Linked DNA regions of Pelobacter seleniigenes DSM 18267. The protein of the gene in region 1 interacts with the protein of each later gene in a pairwise test. Links are inferred from orthologs where the notes say so. Each region holds a gene or a part of one and is shown in the gene's direction. Other genes may lie near its edges.

Evidence for each region.
Region 2: the proteins of mrcB (region 1) and N909_RS0117520 interact in binary tests that used the Escherichia coli proteins (3 or more experiments, as listed by UniProt). The link is inferred for Pelobacter seleniigenes DSM 18267 from one-to-one orthologs.

The regions. Positions count from the first base shown.
Region 1 is NZ_JOMG01000002.1:1,150,972-1,158,884, reverse strand. Bases 4,346-7,347 are described here. They hold mrcB (penicillin-binding protein 1B), read left to right. Parts: upstream 4,346-4,727; coding sequence 4,728-6,968; downstream 6,969-7,347. Other genes in these bases: N909_RS0107975 (tetratricopeptide repeat protein), read left to right, coding at 7,028-7,347; pdxA (4-hydroxythreonine-4-phosphate dehydrogenase PdxA), read left to right, coding at 4,346-4,347. Also shown: N909_RS0108000 (hypothetical protein), read right to left, coding at 1-319; N909_RS0107995 (cytochrome c3 family protein), read right to left, coding at 723-1,502; N909_RS0107990 (four-carbon acid sugar kinase family protein), read left to right, coding at 2,034-3,305; more of pdxA, read left to right, coding at 3,298-4,345; more of N909_RS0107975, read left to right, coding at 7,348-7,366; N909_RS0107970 (AEC family transporter), read left to right, coding at 7,410-7,913. UniProt on the Escherichia coli protein: Cell wall formation. Synthesis of cross-linked peptidoglycan from the lipid intermediates.
Region 2 is NZ_JOMG01000004.1:117,516-122,342, forward strand. Bases 1-2,929 are described here. They hold N909_RS0117520 (penicillin-binding protein), read left to right. Parts: upstream 1-451; coding sequence 452-2,407; downstream 2,408-2,929. Other genes in these bases: rsmH (16S rRNA (cytosine(1402)-N(4))-methyltransferase RsmH), read left to right, coding at 1-94; ftsL (cell division protein FtsL), read left to right, coding at 133-450; N909_RS0117525 (UDP-N-acetylmuramoyl-L-alanyl-D-glutamate--2,6-diaminopimelate ligase), read left to right, coding at 2,436-2,929. Outside these bases: more of N909_RS0117525, read left to right, coding at 2,930-3,953; N909_RS0117530 (UDP-N-acetylmuramoyl-tripeptide--D-alanyl-D-alanine ligase), read left to right, coding at 3,955-4,827. UniProt on the Escherichia coli protein: Essential cell division protein that catalyzes cross-linking of the peptidoglycan cell wall at the division septum. Required for localization of FtsN.

The DNA.
Region 1 (7,913 bases):
TCCTTTGGTACGCTATGGCTGTGACCAGCGCCATTTTGCGCAAGGGCGAGCGGTTTTTGTAGCGCAGGATGGTTTCCGCGACCAGGTCCAGACTCATTTTCTCAGCGGCACAGGAAATCCCCCGTTTATCAATGACCAGCCCGGTACACTGGGCATCTTCCAACTTGCTCAGGATGGGTCGGTAAAGGCGATCAATGCATTTTTCGCAATGGGACGTGCCACTGCAGGTGACAAGCATGCATTCATCCAGGATTTCGTAGCGCCAATGGAAGGAAGGATGGCCTTCGTTGGAGGTATCTGTCTGCTGAGAAATATTCATGAGGAGTTCTTTCCGATCCGCATGGCAATAATTCTTTCCCTCGCCTGATAGCCTTACTCCTGAAATATAACTGAGTTTCCGAAAAGACTACAAGAGCTTGCCTGCGCGGAGAAAAGGGAGGTTTTCTCTTTTCAGGCTTGAGTTCCTGGTGGGGAGTGCTCGTTGTTCCAGCGGTTACTATAAAAAGCACTGTGAAAATAATCATTTGTGGTTCGGTTTTGGATTCGTCGGCGGTGTTTCCAAAAACTCCATATCACACAGTTATCAGGTGCGCTAATCAGGGTATTAGAAACTTTCGTTAAAAACCTGCAGGCAATGTCAATCGAGGGATTCAGAATGGGACGGAGGCTCGCTATCACGGTGACGTCCGGAGCTGTTTGAGCAGCTCCGGACGACGCAGGTATTACTTGAGATTGTCGAGATCATGGGCCGTGTTATGACAGTTTCCGCACAACGGGAATTTGGCGTGAATTCCCGGCGCATGCGGGGTACCATGACAATCACTGCATTGCGGGGTGGTCTGATGCTTGTCCTGGTGGCATTCGACACAGTTGAGACTGTGATGTTTGGTTTTGGTTGCCATGAGCTGATCATAGGCATTGCTATGGCAGGCCGCGCAGAGAGTGCTCGGGGTTGATTCCGGGTAAGCCAGGACAGTCGGAGCGTGAGCCGCATGGCAGGTCGCACAGTCGGCCTGGGCCATCTCTGTGGAATGCGGGTCGTGACAGGACGTACAGGCGGGAATTTCACCATGTTTTTCGGCATGGCAGAAGTTGCATGAAAACTCGCTGTGACGACTGGGGTTGGCCTCCATTTGCGCATTTTGTTCGCTGTGGCAGGTCAGACATTCGGCTTTCAATTCTCCGCTGAGGTTGATCTGGAGCGGCTGGTGCGGGTTATGACAATTGCTGCATTCCGCCAGGGCATAATGATCACTCCCCTCATGACATTGGCTGCACGCCGGAATGTTGTTGGCGCTGGCCGGTCGGTGACCGCTGTGGCAGTCGAGACAGTCCACCTGCTTTTTGTGGGCAGCACCGGCGTCAGCGATTTGTTGTGATTCAACCTCATGACATTTGCCGCAGTCGTCAACGGAAAGGGTCGGGGCTGCAGCAACCGGATGGCCAAAGCCGAATAGCAGGGCTGAGCTTAGAATGAACAGGGGCAGGCAGCGATTTTTCATTTCAAAGTCACCTCCAGGTTGGGAATATGGCAATTTGGCAGCTTAGTATTTTTGCTGCATCACAGTTGACATGGTCCTTCAGGGGGAGGTGGCCAAAAAACAGAAATAGCAATCACCCCGGCCCTCGAATAAATGAAAAATTATTGTTATCTGCAAGAAACAAACCAAGGAGGATTGAGAAAAATATCAATGATATTAGTATATTGAATCCATGATAATGGAGTTTTTCTGAGTGTTTTCCCGGTAACTATGGATATGGCCAGATCGGACCTGGTAAAATCCCCAGAGAGAGAGTTATTTTTTCAGGTATGATTAGTGTTGGATTGATTGTCGGGCGGTGGGTTATTGTCCTGCCATGGTTGTGATGAGATGGGGGTAACCACAATTCGATTTCATTGGCAAGGTTGTCCTTTGTTCTTGTGCTCTTCTGACCCTTAGATCTGTGGGGCTATAGCAAGCCGGCACAATCTGGAGGTGTGATCTTTTACCGATTGTGTTGCTCTTTTTACTACGGTCTTTGCGGATAAAAAGATGAACAAGTTTGCAATAATCGCTGACGATCAAACCGGGGCAGGCGATTCCGGCGTGCACTTTGCCCTGGCTGGCAAGCCGCTGGCTTTGATTCTGGATTTTGCGGCTATGGAGGGGGAGTTAGCCGCCTTCAACAGGGTTGTTATCTCGACCGACAGCAGGTTTCTGGATGGTGTGGCTGCGGCCAGGCAGGTCGAGACGGTTGTTAAACGTTGCCTTGCGGCCGGTTTTAACAAATTTTTCAAGAAGATCGATTCAACCATGCGTGGCAATACCGGCAGCGAGATCACGGCAATGCTTGCTGCGACTCAATGCACTGCCGCCTTGATTTGCCCGGCAATTCCAAAACAAGGGCGGATCTGTCGCAATGCCGAGATCCTGGTTAATGGTCTGCCTCTGGCTGAATCCGCCATGGGACAGGATCCGTTTCATCCCCTGACGACTTCGGCCATTGCCGAGTTGCTCGGCCGGCAAAGCAATTTACCCAGTTGTCACCTCTCGCTGGCGGATGTTCGCGGCAGCGTAGAAGCATTACTTGCCAAAGTGGATAGTGCTCTGGCCCGCGGTTGTCGTTTGCTCATTGCTGACGCGGTGGAGCAAAACGACTTGCACAAATTGGCCGAACTGCTGGCAATTAAGACTGAATTGTTGCCGGTTGGAGCGGCGGGATTGGCTGAGGCGATCTCGGCGCAGGAAATAAGCGCGGGCTGCATAGCGGATTGCGCGGAACAAGCCGAAGGACGAATGCTGGCAGTGGTCGGCAGTTTGACGGATATCTCCAGAACTCAGGCAGATATTGCCGGCACCAGCGGAGCTTTTCAGGTGCTTGAGTTTGATGCTGTTGCTGGCCGGGCCGACCTGGACAGGGAAATAAATCGTTTAATCGCTGAAATTCAGAACGCCCCGCGAAAACATCTGTTGTTGCGGACTCAACGCCCGAATGGCAAGGAAGGCCAGACGACAGTGGACGGAGAACTGGTTGCCGAACTGCTGGGGCAGGTCGCCCGGGCAATCTGTCTGCAAGGGGCCTGTCGCATTGTCTTCGCAACCGGGGGGAGTACCAGTATGGGGGTCGCGAAAGCGTTGGGAATCAATGCCGTGACCATTGAAAGAGAGTTGTTGCCGGGGGTTGTGCTCGGCTCCTGTCGCGCTCCGGGAATGCAGGTGCGTTGGTTTATTACCAAATCCGGCGGCTTCGGCCATGGCCGAACCTTGCAAGAGTTGGCGGAGTGTTTTGTACTGCAGACTGAGGATAAAAATAACCATGAGTAGCAGACCCAGATTGGGAATTACCATGGGTGATCCCGCCGGGATCGGCCCGGAAATTATTGTCAAGGCCCTGAGTGAAAAACGGATTTATGATCTGTGCGCACCGATCGTGATCGGTCATCCGGACATTCTCCAACTGGCCGTTTCTGACGTGGTTAAGGCCGACCTGCAGATCAATGTCATCACTGCGGTGGAACAGGCTCGTGGAACCTTTGGCACCATTGATGTCTTGCCGGTAGGTCGCCTTGAGCTGGCTGAATTTGTTTACGGCAAGCTCAGCGCTCAGTGTGGCGAAGCAGCTTTTCGTGCGGTGGAAACGGTTATCCACCTGGCCCTGGCTGGGAAACTGGACGGCACGGTCACTGCGCCGTTAAACAAAGAAGCGATGAATCTGGCCGGCCATCACTATGACGGGCATACTGAAATCTACGGGAAACTGACCGGAACCGACAAATATTCGATGATGCTTGCCGATGGGGATCTGCGGGTCGTTCATGTGACTACCCATATGCCCCTGGTCAAGGTTAGCGAACAGCTCACCATTGAACGGATTCTTGATGTCATTCGCCTCGGGCATAACGCCTGCCGCCAGCTCGGTTTTGCCAAGCCGCGGATCGGCGTCGCTGGATTCAATCCCCATGCCGGGGAAAATGGTCTGTTCGGTCATGAAGAACAGACAGCTATCGCTCCGGCGATTGAGACGGCCCGTAAGGAGGGGATCGATGCCCAGGGACCGTTTCCACCAGACACGGTTTTTTGCAAGGCTGCCGGCGGCGGTTTTGAACTGGTCGTTGCCATGTATCATGATCAGGGGCACATCCCGCTGAAAATGAAGAGTTTCATTTACGACGACAAAACCAAAACCTGGTCCGGGATGACTGGGGTCAATGTGACCCTCGGCTTGCCCATTGTCCGTGCTTCGGTCGATCACGGGACTGCTTTTGAAAATGCCGGAAAAAATATCGCCAGCGCCCAGAGTATGATCAATGCGATCGAATATGGAGCCATGATGGCCAGAGGGCGCCAAGCTGAGAATTCAGCTTAACCAGGTGTCTTAAAATATTTTCTTAATTGAAAGCCTGGTTCCCTGGTAGGGCATAACTAAGATCTTTTAGATCTTTTTTTGTGCCGACTATTTGGGGCGTTCTGATCGCTCGGTGGCCCGGCCATTGGTCAAGGGTTGGATGTGATCCCGATTGGTTATAAGGTACGCTCCGTTTCTGTACCGCTTTGCTGATAATGTCCCTCCGCTTGTGATTAACTTCTGACAGTTCATCATTTTTTCTGTTAAAATCACCGTTTGCAAGTTCGTCCAACAGAGCTGAATGCTGTTTATGAAATGAAAAGAGACCAGTTGTGAAACGTCGAAAAAAGTCTAAAAAAGTTAACCGGTTTCCTATAAAGAGAGTGCTCCTTTTCGGGACAATGGTTTTTCTCCTGGTTGCCGTTGTCTACACTCTTTACCTCGATTATTCCGTCCGCTCTCGGTTTGAAGGTAAGCGCTGGAAAATACCGGCCAAGGTCTATGCCCGGGATCTGGAGCTTTACCCGGGCCAAGCTTTGAGCAAAGCGGCTATGAACGCCGAGCTGGCGCTGCTCGGTTACAAAGATACTGCTGAGCCGCAGGCTCCGGGAACCTTTCACTGGCAAAACCGGACCCTGGATCTGGTGCTGCGCCCCTTTACTTTTGGGGATGGTTTTCGTGATCAAATAAGTTTGCGCGTGACTTTTGCCGATAGCCGGGTGCAGACCCTGGAACAGAGTGCCACGGGGAAGGATCTCAGCCTGGTGCGTCTGGATCCCCCGTTGATCGGCGGGATTTATCCAGGGAAGAACGAAGACCGGCTGCTGGTGAAATTGGCAGAGGTCTCCCCCTATGTGATCAACGGATTGCTTTCCGCCGAAGACCGGCGTTTTTATTCCCATCACGGCATTGACCTGCGCGGCATCGCCCGGGCGTTGATCTCAACCCTCAGTGGCGATGGGGTTCAGGGAGGCAGTACCCTGACCCAGCAGCTGGTCAAAAATTTTTACCTGAGCCCTGAACGCACCCTGCGCCGTAAATTCACTGAAATGGTGATGGCCCTGTTGCTGGAGCTGCATTACGATAAACAGGAGATCCTCGAAACCTATCTGAACGAGGTCTACCTTGGTCAGGATGGCAATCGCAGTATCAACGGGATCGGCCTGGCCAGCAGGTATTTTTTCAACAAACCGGCTAGCCAGCTGGATCCGGCCGAAGCGGCTTTGCTGGTGGGAATGCTCAAAGGGCCATCCTATTACAATCCCCGCACTCATCCCGAACGAGCGTTGGCCCGGCGCAATCTGGTTCTGGAGCAGATGGCGGAAGAAGGGTATCTCAGCCCGCAACAGCTCTCCGCTGCGCAAGCGGAACCTCTCGGGGTGATTGAGCGACCACCGCGGGGAACCTCGCCTTACCCGGCTTTTCTAGCGCTGGTGCATCGGCAGTTGCGGCAAAATTATCGTGAAGAGGACCTTCGCTCGGAAGGGCTGCAAATCTTTACCACCCTCGATCCGCAGGTTCAGCATGCGGCAGAAAGCGCACTCAGCCAATCCCTCAAACAGTTGGAAAAAGACCGGGGCATGCCGGCGGAGGTGCTGGAGGGCGCGGTGCTGGTGACCAGTGCCCAGAATGCCGAGGTCGAGGCCGTGGTGGGGGGGCGTGATCCTCGCTTTAAAGGGTTCAATCGGGCGCTGGATGCGTTGCGCCCCATCGGTTCGCTGATCAAGCCCATCGTTTATCTGACCGCACTGGAACAGCCGCAAAAATACACTCTGGCCACCCAATTGGATGACAGCCCTCTGCTCCTTGAGCAGCCGGGGACGGCGGACTGGGCTCCGGAAAACTATGATCACCAGTTTCACGGGGAGGTTCCCCTGTTGACCGCGCTGGCGGATTCCTACAACGTCGCGACGGCGCGGCTGGGGCTGGAGCTTGGGGTCGACAGGGTTATGACCAATCTGCAACGGCTCGGACTCAGTCGGGACCTGCCCGAATTTGCGGCCAGTTTGCTTGGTGCCAACAGCCTGTCCCCCCTGGAAGTGACCCAGGTTTATCAAACCCTGGCTGGTGGCGGGTTTCTCACCCCGTTGCGGGCCATTCGGGAAATCCTGACCGCCAATGGCGAGCCGTTGCAGCGTTATCCACTGGACGTTAAACAGGTGGTCGATCAGGATGCCGTTTATCTGACCACCGCAGCCATGCAGGAAGTGGTACGCCGGGGAACCGGCAAGGGGCTCTCCGCCTATCTGCCGGAAAACCTGGCTGTCGCCGGGAAAACCGGAACTACCGATGATTTTCGCGACAGCTGGTTTGCCGGGATGACCGGCAACCGGGTGGCGGTGGTCTGGGTCGGCCGGGATGATAATCAACCGACCGGCCTGACCGGCGCGAGCGGAGCGCTGACGATCTGGGGTAAGATGATGGCGCAGCTGAGCAACGAACCGTTGCTGTTGGCGGAGCCGGATAATATCGAGCAGGTCTGGATCGATCCGGATTCGGGGCTGCTCAGTGCAGAAGGCTGCCGCAATGCTGTTCAGCTGCCATTTATAAGCGGATCCGCACCCACGGAGTCGGCCCCCTGTGGCCCGAACTCGGTCGGCGGATCGATCAAAGGCTGGTTTAAGAGGTTATTTGGAAAATGAAAGAAATGCGCTGTACTATCGTTGTTTGCTTGCTTCTGCTGATGTCTGGATGTACGGTCATGACCTCCGCCCCCTCGCGGAATCCGGCGGTGACCGCCCTCCTTGAAAAGGCCGAAGTGCAAACCTCTGCCGGGCAATTGAATCAGGCCGACGCCTCGCTGGAACGAGCCCTGCGGATCGAGCCCCGCAACCCGGTCCTGTGGCAGCAGTTGGCGCGGCTCAGATTTGAGCAGGGATTATTTTCCCAGGCCGAAAACCTGGCCCGTAAATCCAATTCCCTGGCGGCTGGTAACCGGCCGTTGCGCAAGGAAAACTGGAACATCATTGCCCAGGCGCGACAGGCTCTTGGTGATGTGCAGGGGGCGCAACAGGCCTGGGACAGGGCGGCTCGGGAATGAGCGCTGGAGCCGTTAAGAATTTTGCAAAAGTAAGGATGTTGTTGTGGATCTCAATGTAATCAATCAGGTTTTCAGCCTATTGCTGATGATGGCGGTGGGCGCACTGCTCAGAAAAAGAAAAATTGTCAATGACGCTGTGCTCAAGGGGTTTTCCGAAACCCTGATGTTTGTCACCCTCCCTTTCATGATCCTTTATTCCTTCAACTTTTCCTTTTCCAGGGACATGCTTGCCAATGGCATCGTCATGTTTTGCTATTCCGTTGCTGCGCATCTCTTTCTGATCCTGCTCAGCCAATTGCTGTACTGGAAGTTTGATGCATCGAAAAAGTACATTTTCCATTTCTCCACGGTTTTTTCCAACTGTGGTTTTATCGGTTTCCCGCTGATCTTCGCCCTGTACGGTAAAATCGGGGTTTTCTATACGTCGATCTTCGTGATCGCCTTCAACCTGTTTGCCTTCACCTATGGCATCATGCTCTTTACCGGCCGAAGCAGTATGAAAAATATGCTGAAAAGCTTGGTCAATCCGCCACTGATCGCCACTTTT
Region 2 (4,827 bases), on another replicon or contig:
TTTGACCCGCAAGGGGATCAAGGCCCAAGAGGAAGAAATTGAAATCAATGCCCGCTCGCGAAGTGCAGTTTTAAGAGCGATTGAACGTTGCTGATCACCCCACGGGGTCAGTTTATGGAAAAGGGGGTCAGAATGCCACAGGCACTGCCACAATCAGTTGTCAGAATAAACGATTTTTCTTTTCAGCGGCCTCGGCTGTTTCCGGTCTTTGTGGCCATCGTCCTGGTGTCACTGCTGGCCTTGTTGTTTGTCTGGTCGAGAATTCATGCCATCAATCTTGAATACGATATCTCCAGTCTGGAACGGGACATTCGGGCGCAACAGCAGCAGATCAAGGAATTGAGGCTGGAAACCGCCTTTTTATCAAGAGACGAACGGATCGAAAAACTGGCGCGAACCAAATTGGGCCTGCGCTATCCAGCTCCCGGGCAGGTCATCAGGGTCGAATGATATGGCGTTGACGGAAAGTGGAATTCAGCTGCGCATCCGCATTTTTGGGGTGGCATTTATCCTGGCATTCCTGGTGATTGCCGGGCGCGCCTGTTTTCTGCAGATCGTCCATGCCCCGGAACTTCAAGAACGGGCCGAACAACAACGTCAACAGGTGGTCAAACTGGCGCCGGAGCGGGGGAGCATTTATGATCGCAACGGCGATCCCCTGGCGGTGAGCCTGGCTGCCGAGTCGCTCTATGCCGATCCCAAGCTGGTCAAGAATCCGCAGGAGACGGCTACCAAGCTGGCCAAGCTGTTGGACAGTAACGAATCGGAACTGGTTCGACTGCTGTCGGAAAAGAAACGTTTTGTCTGGTTGCAGCGCAAATTGGATCCGCAGCTGGCCAAGCAGGTCCGGGAGCTGAAACTGGCCGGACTGCATTTTGTTCCGGAGCGCAAGCGTTATTACCCGCAGGCGAGTACTGCAGCGCACGTTCTTGGTTTTACCGGGCTGGATCCGAAAGGGCTTGAGGGGATCGAGCTTGAATACGATGGCGTGCTGCAGGGGGAGCCGGGCATGCTGGTCTCCTCCCGCGATGCCCGTGGTCGCGGCCTGGCTTCGGAAGGGCAGCTGGTGCAGGGCGGGAAGCCCGGCAATAACCTGTTTCTGACCCTCGACCGTTCCCTGCAGTTTGTGGCCGAAAAGGAGTTGGACCGGGCGGTGCGCGAATCCGGAGCGATCGGCGGAACCGTGATTATGCTCGAGCCGGCCAGCGGCAGGATTCTGGCCCTGGCGAGCCAGCCTGACTACAACCCCAATATGCCGGGGAAGTATCGCCCTGCAGCCCGGCGTAATCGGGCTGTTTGCGATGTTTTCGAGCCCGGCTCCGCGTTTAAGCCGATTATCCTGGCCAGCGCTCTGGAAGAGGGGGTGATTCATCCCGGGCAGCAGATTTATTGTGAAAAAGGGCGTTATTCGGTCGGCGGGAAAATTATCCGTGACCACAACAAAAGGTATACCAACCTGACCATTGAAAAAATTCTCAAGGTCAGCAGCAATATCGGCTTTGCCAAAATCGGCAAGGCCCTGGAACGGGAGCGGGCCTATTCTTATATCCGTGATTTCGGTTTCGGGGAACCAACCGGCGTCGATCTGCCCGGCGAGGTTAGCGGCCTGTTGAAAAAGCCGTCACGCTGGTTCGAAATCGACCTGGCGGCGATTTCTTTCGGTCAGGCGATCAGCGTCACTCCGATTCAGCTGGCGGCGGCCACCGCGGCGATTGCCAACGGTGGCCTGTTGATGAAGCCGTATCTAGTGGAAAAGATTACCGATGCCGATGGCCAGGTGATCCGCCAGCAGCTGCCGGAAGTGCGGCGGCGGGTGATTTCGGAAGAGACCGCCCGTGAAGTGCGCAGGATGATGGTGAGCGTGACCGAGCCCGGCGGGACCGGGACCAGGGCGGCGATTCCCGGCTACGAAGTCGCCGGCAAAACCGGCACGGCCCAAAAGGTCGACCCGGTTGCCGGTGGCTATTCCATCGATAAGAGCGTCTCTTCCTTTATCGGCTTTGTCCCGGCGGATAATCCGGCGATTGTCATGCTGGTCTCGGTCGACGAGCCGAAAGGGACCGATTACGGTGGCGTCATTGCCGCCCCGGTATTTGCGCATATCGCCAGCCAGGCTTTGAACCACCTCAATGTCTTGCCGAAGGGGTCGGTAGAGAATCTGGCTCAGGGCGAGCAGGATGTGGAGCCGCTGCCCGATCTTGCGCCGCTGCTGCCGGATGTCGCCGATAATGACGGACTACGGATGCCGAACTTTTACGGCATGAGCTATCGGCAGGTTCTGCGAACCATGGCCGAACTGAAACTGAATTTGAAATTATCCGGGAGCGGGCAGGCCGTCAATCAGTTCCCCGCACCCGGTAAAACCATCCCGTACGGGAAAGAAGCCTGGGTCAAGTTTGGGGCCTGAGCCAGAGAACCATCGACAAGGACAGCATATGACTTTGGAAAAATTACTGAGCGCTGTTCAACCATCGGCTGTTAACGGCCCAATGGACCAGTCTGTCTCCGGCCTGGCCTATGATTCCCGTCGGGTGGAGCCGGGATACCTGTTTTTTGCCCTGCCCGGTGTCAAAGTCGACGGTTTCGAGTTTATCCCCCAGGCGCTACAAAACGGAGCGACGGTCATTATCGCTGAACGCGAATGGCCGGATCTGCCCGCCGGGTGCTGCGCGGTGACGGTTACCGATGCGCGCCTGGCCATGGCCAAAATGAGTGCGGTTTTCTATGCCCAGCCGAGTTGCGGGGTGCCGGTCATCGGTGTCACCGGGACCAATGGAAAAACCACCATTACCTATCTTCTGGAAGCGATTCTTAAACAGGGTGGCTACCGGCCGGCGGTTTTCGGAACCATTGACTATCGTTATGCCGAGCAGCGCCACAGCTCGTCACATACCACGCCCGAGTCCCTTGAGCTGATTCGCATGATGAGGGAATTTCGCGATTTGGGAGCCGATGCCTTTATTCTCGAGGCCTCCTCTCATGCCCTGGAACAGCATCGGGTCGATGGTATTGAATTCGATGCGGCGGTTTTTACTAATCTGACCGCCGAACATCTCGACTACCATCATAATCTGGAAAATTATTTCGCCAGTAAAAAACGGCTCTTTACCGAATTGCTGGGCAGTGGCAAGGCGCTTATCAACGCTGACGATTCCTTTGGCGCGCGGCTGTTACAAGAAGATTGTTCCCGTTTCGCTTACGGCCGACAGGCCGATGCAGACTTGCACCCGCTGGACATCACCGTGGACCGCAATGGGATTCACGGAGTGTTTGCCGGCCGGCATGGCCAAGTGGCGGTGAACAGTGCCCTGATCGGCGATTTTAACGTCAGCAATCTGCTTGCCGCAGTGGCAGCCGCACAGGAGCTGGGGATCCCCAATCCGGTGATTGAGCGCGGAATTGAAGCGATGTCCCAGGTTCCCGGCCGGGTCGAAGTTGTGGCTAACGACAAAGGGGTGCTGGCGCTGGTGGATTACGCCCATACCGGCGATGCTCTGGAGCAGGTCCTCAAGACCCTGCAGACCTTGGAGCATAAGCGGCTGATTACTGTGGTCGGCTGTGGTGGTGATCGCGACCCGTCCAAACGCCCGGTCATGGCGCAGGCTGCGGTTGGTTATTCCGATGTCGCGATCTTTACCTCGGACAATCCCCGGACCGAAGATCCGCTGAAAATTCTCGAACAAATCAAAGCGGGAGCGGTTGCCGCCGGCAGTGTCGAGTTGTCGCGGGACGAAGCAATGGCGGGAACGCGCGGTTTTGTGATGATCCCGGAGCGGCGCCCTGCGATTGAATTTGCCTGTCGGCTTGCTGCCGCCGGGGACCTGCTGCTGGTTGCCGGCAAGGGGCATGAGGATTATCAGATCCTTGGTACCACCAAGATCCATTTTGATGACCGTGAAGAGCTGAAGCGGGCTTTCGACGTCCCTGAACAGCCCGAGTCTGGAGGAGCCTGAGATGTTCGATCTCGAGCGGATAGCCCGGATCACCGGAGGGGTGTGGTCAGGAAAGAAGGGTCCCTGCAGTTTGAGCGGGGTCTCCACAGATAGCCGCAATATGGTTCCCGGAGCGCTGTTCGTGCCGTTACGGGGAGAGCACTTTGACGGACATGATTACCTGAGCCAGGCGGTCAAAAACGGCGCGGCGGCCTGTTTGAGCGAAGAAGTGGTCGAAGGGCTCAGCGTCCCCGTGGTGCGGGTTGCGAATACCCTCACCGCGCTTGGCGATATTGCCGCGGCTTGGCGCCTGCAGTTGCGTGGCCCGTTGGTGGCGGTGACCGGTTCGGCTGGCAAAACCACCACCAAGGAAATGCTTGCGAGCATTATGGGGCGGCTCGGCCCGGGGTTGAAGACCGCAGGCAACTTCAACAACCTGATCGGCCTGCCGCTGACCCTGTTACGGTTGACCGAGCAGGATCAGTGGGCGGTAATCGAAATGGGCACCAGTGCGCTGGGGGAAATCGAACGGTTGACCGCGATTGCCCAGCCCTCCATGGGGATCATTACCAATATCGGCCCGGCGCATCTGGAAACCCTACACGGACTGGACGGTGTTTCCCGCGCCAAGGGCGAATTGTTTGCCGGGCTGCAGGGCGGAACCGCCATCATTAATCTGGACGATTCCCGGGTGGCCGGGTTACCGGTGGCCAATGGCGTGAAAAAACTGACCTACGGACTGTCTGCGGCGGCTGATGTGCGAGCTGCAGATATTACGGTGGATGCGGCCGCGGTCAGTTTTGAGCTGCAGTTCAAAGGTCAGCGGCAGCTGATTCATCTGCCCGTCCCGGGGCGGCATAACGTTCATAATGCCCTGGCGGCTGCTGCGGCGGCT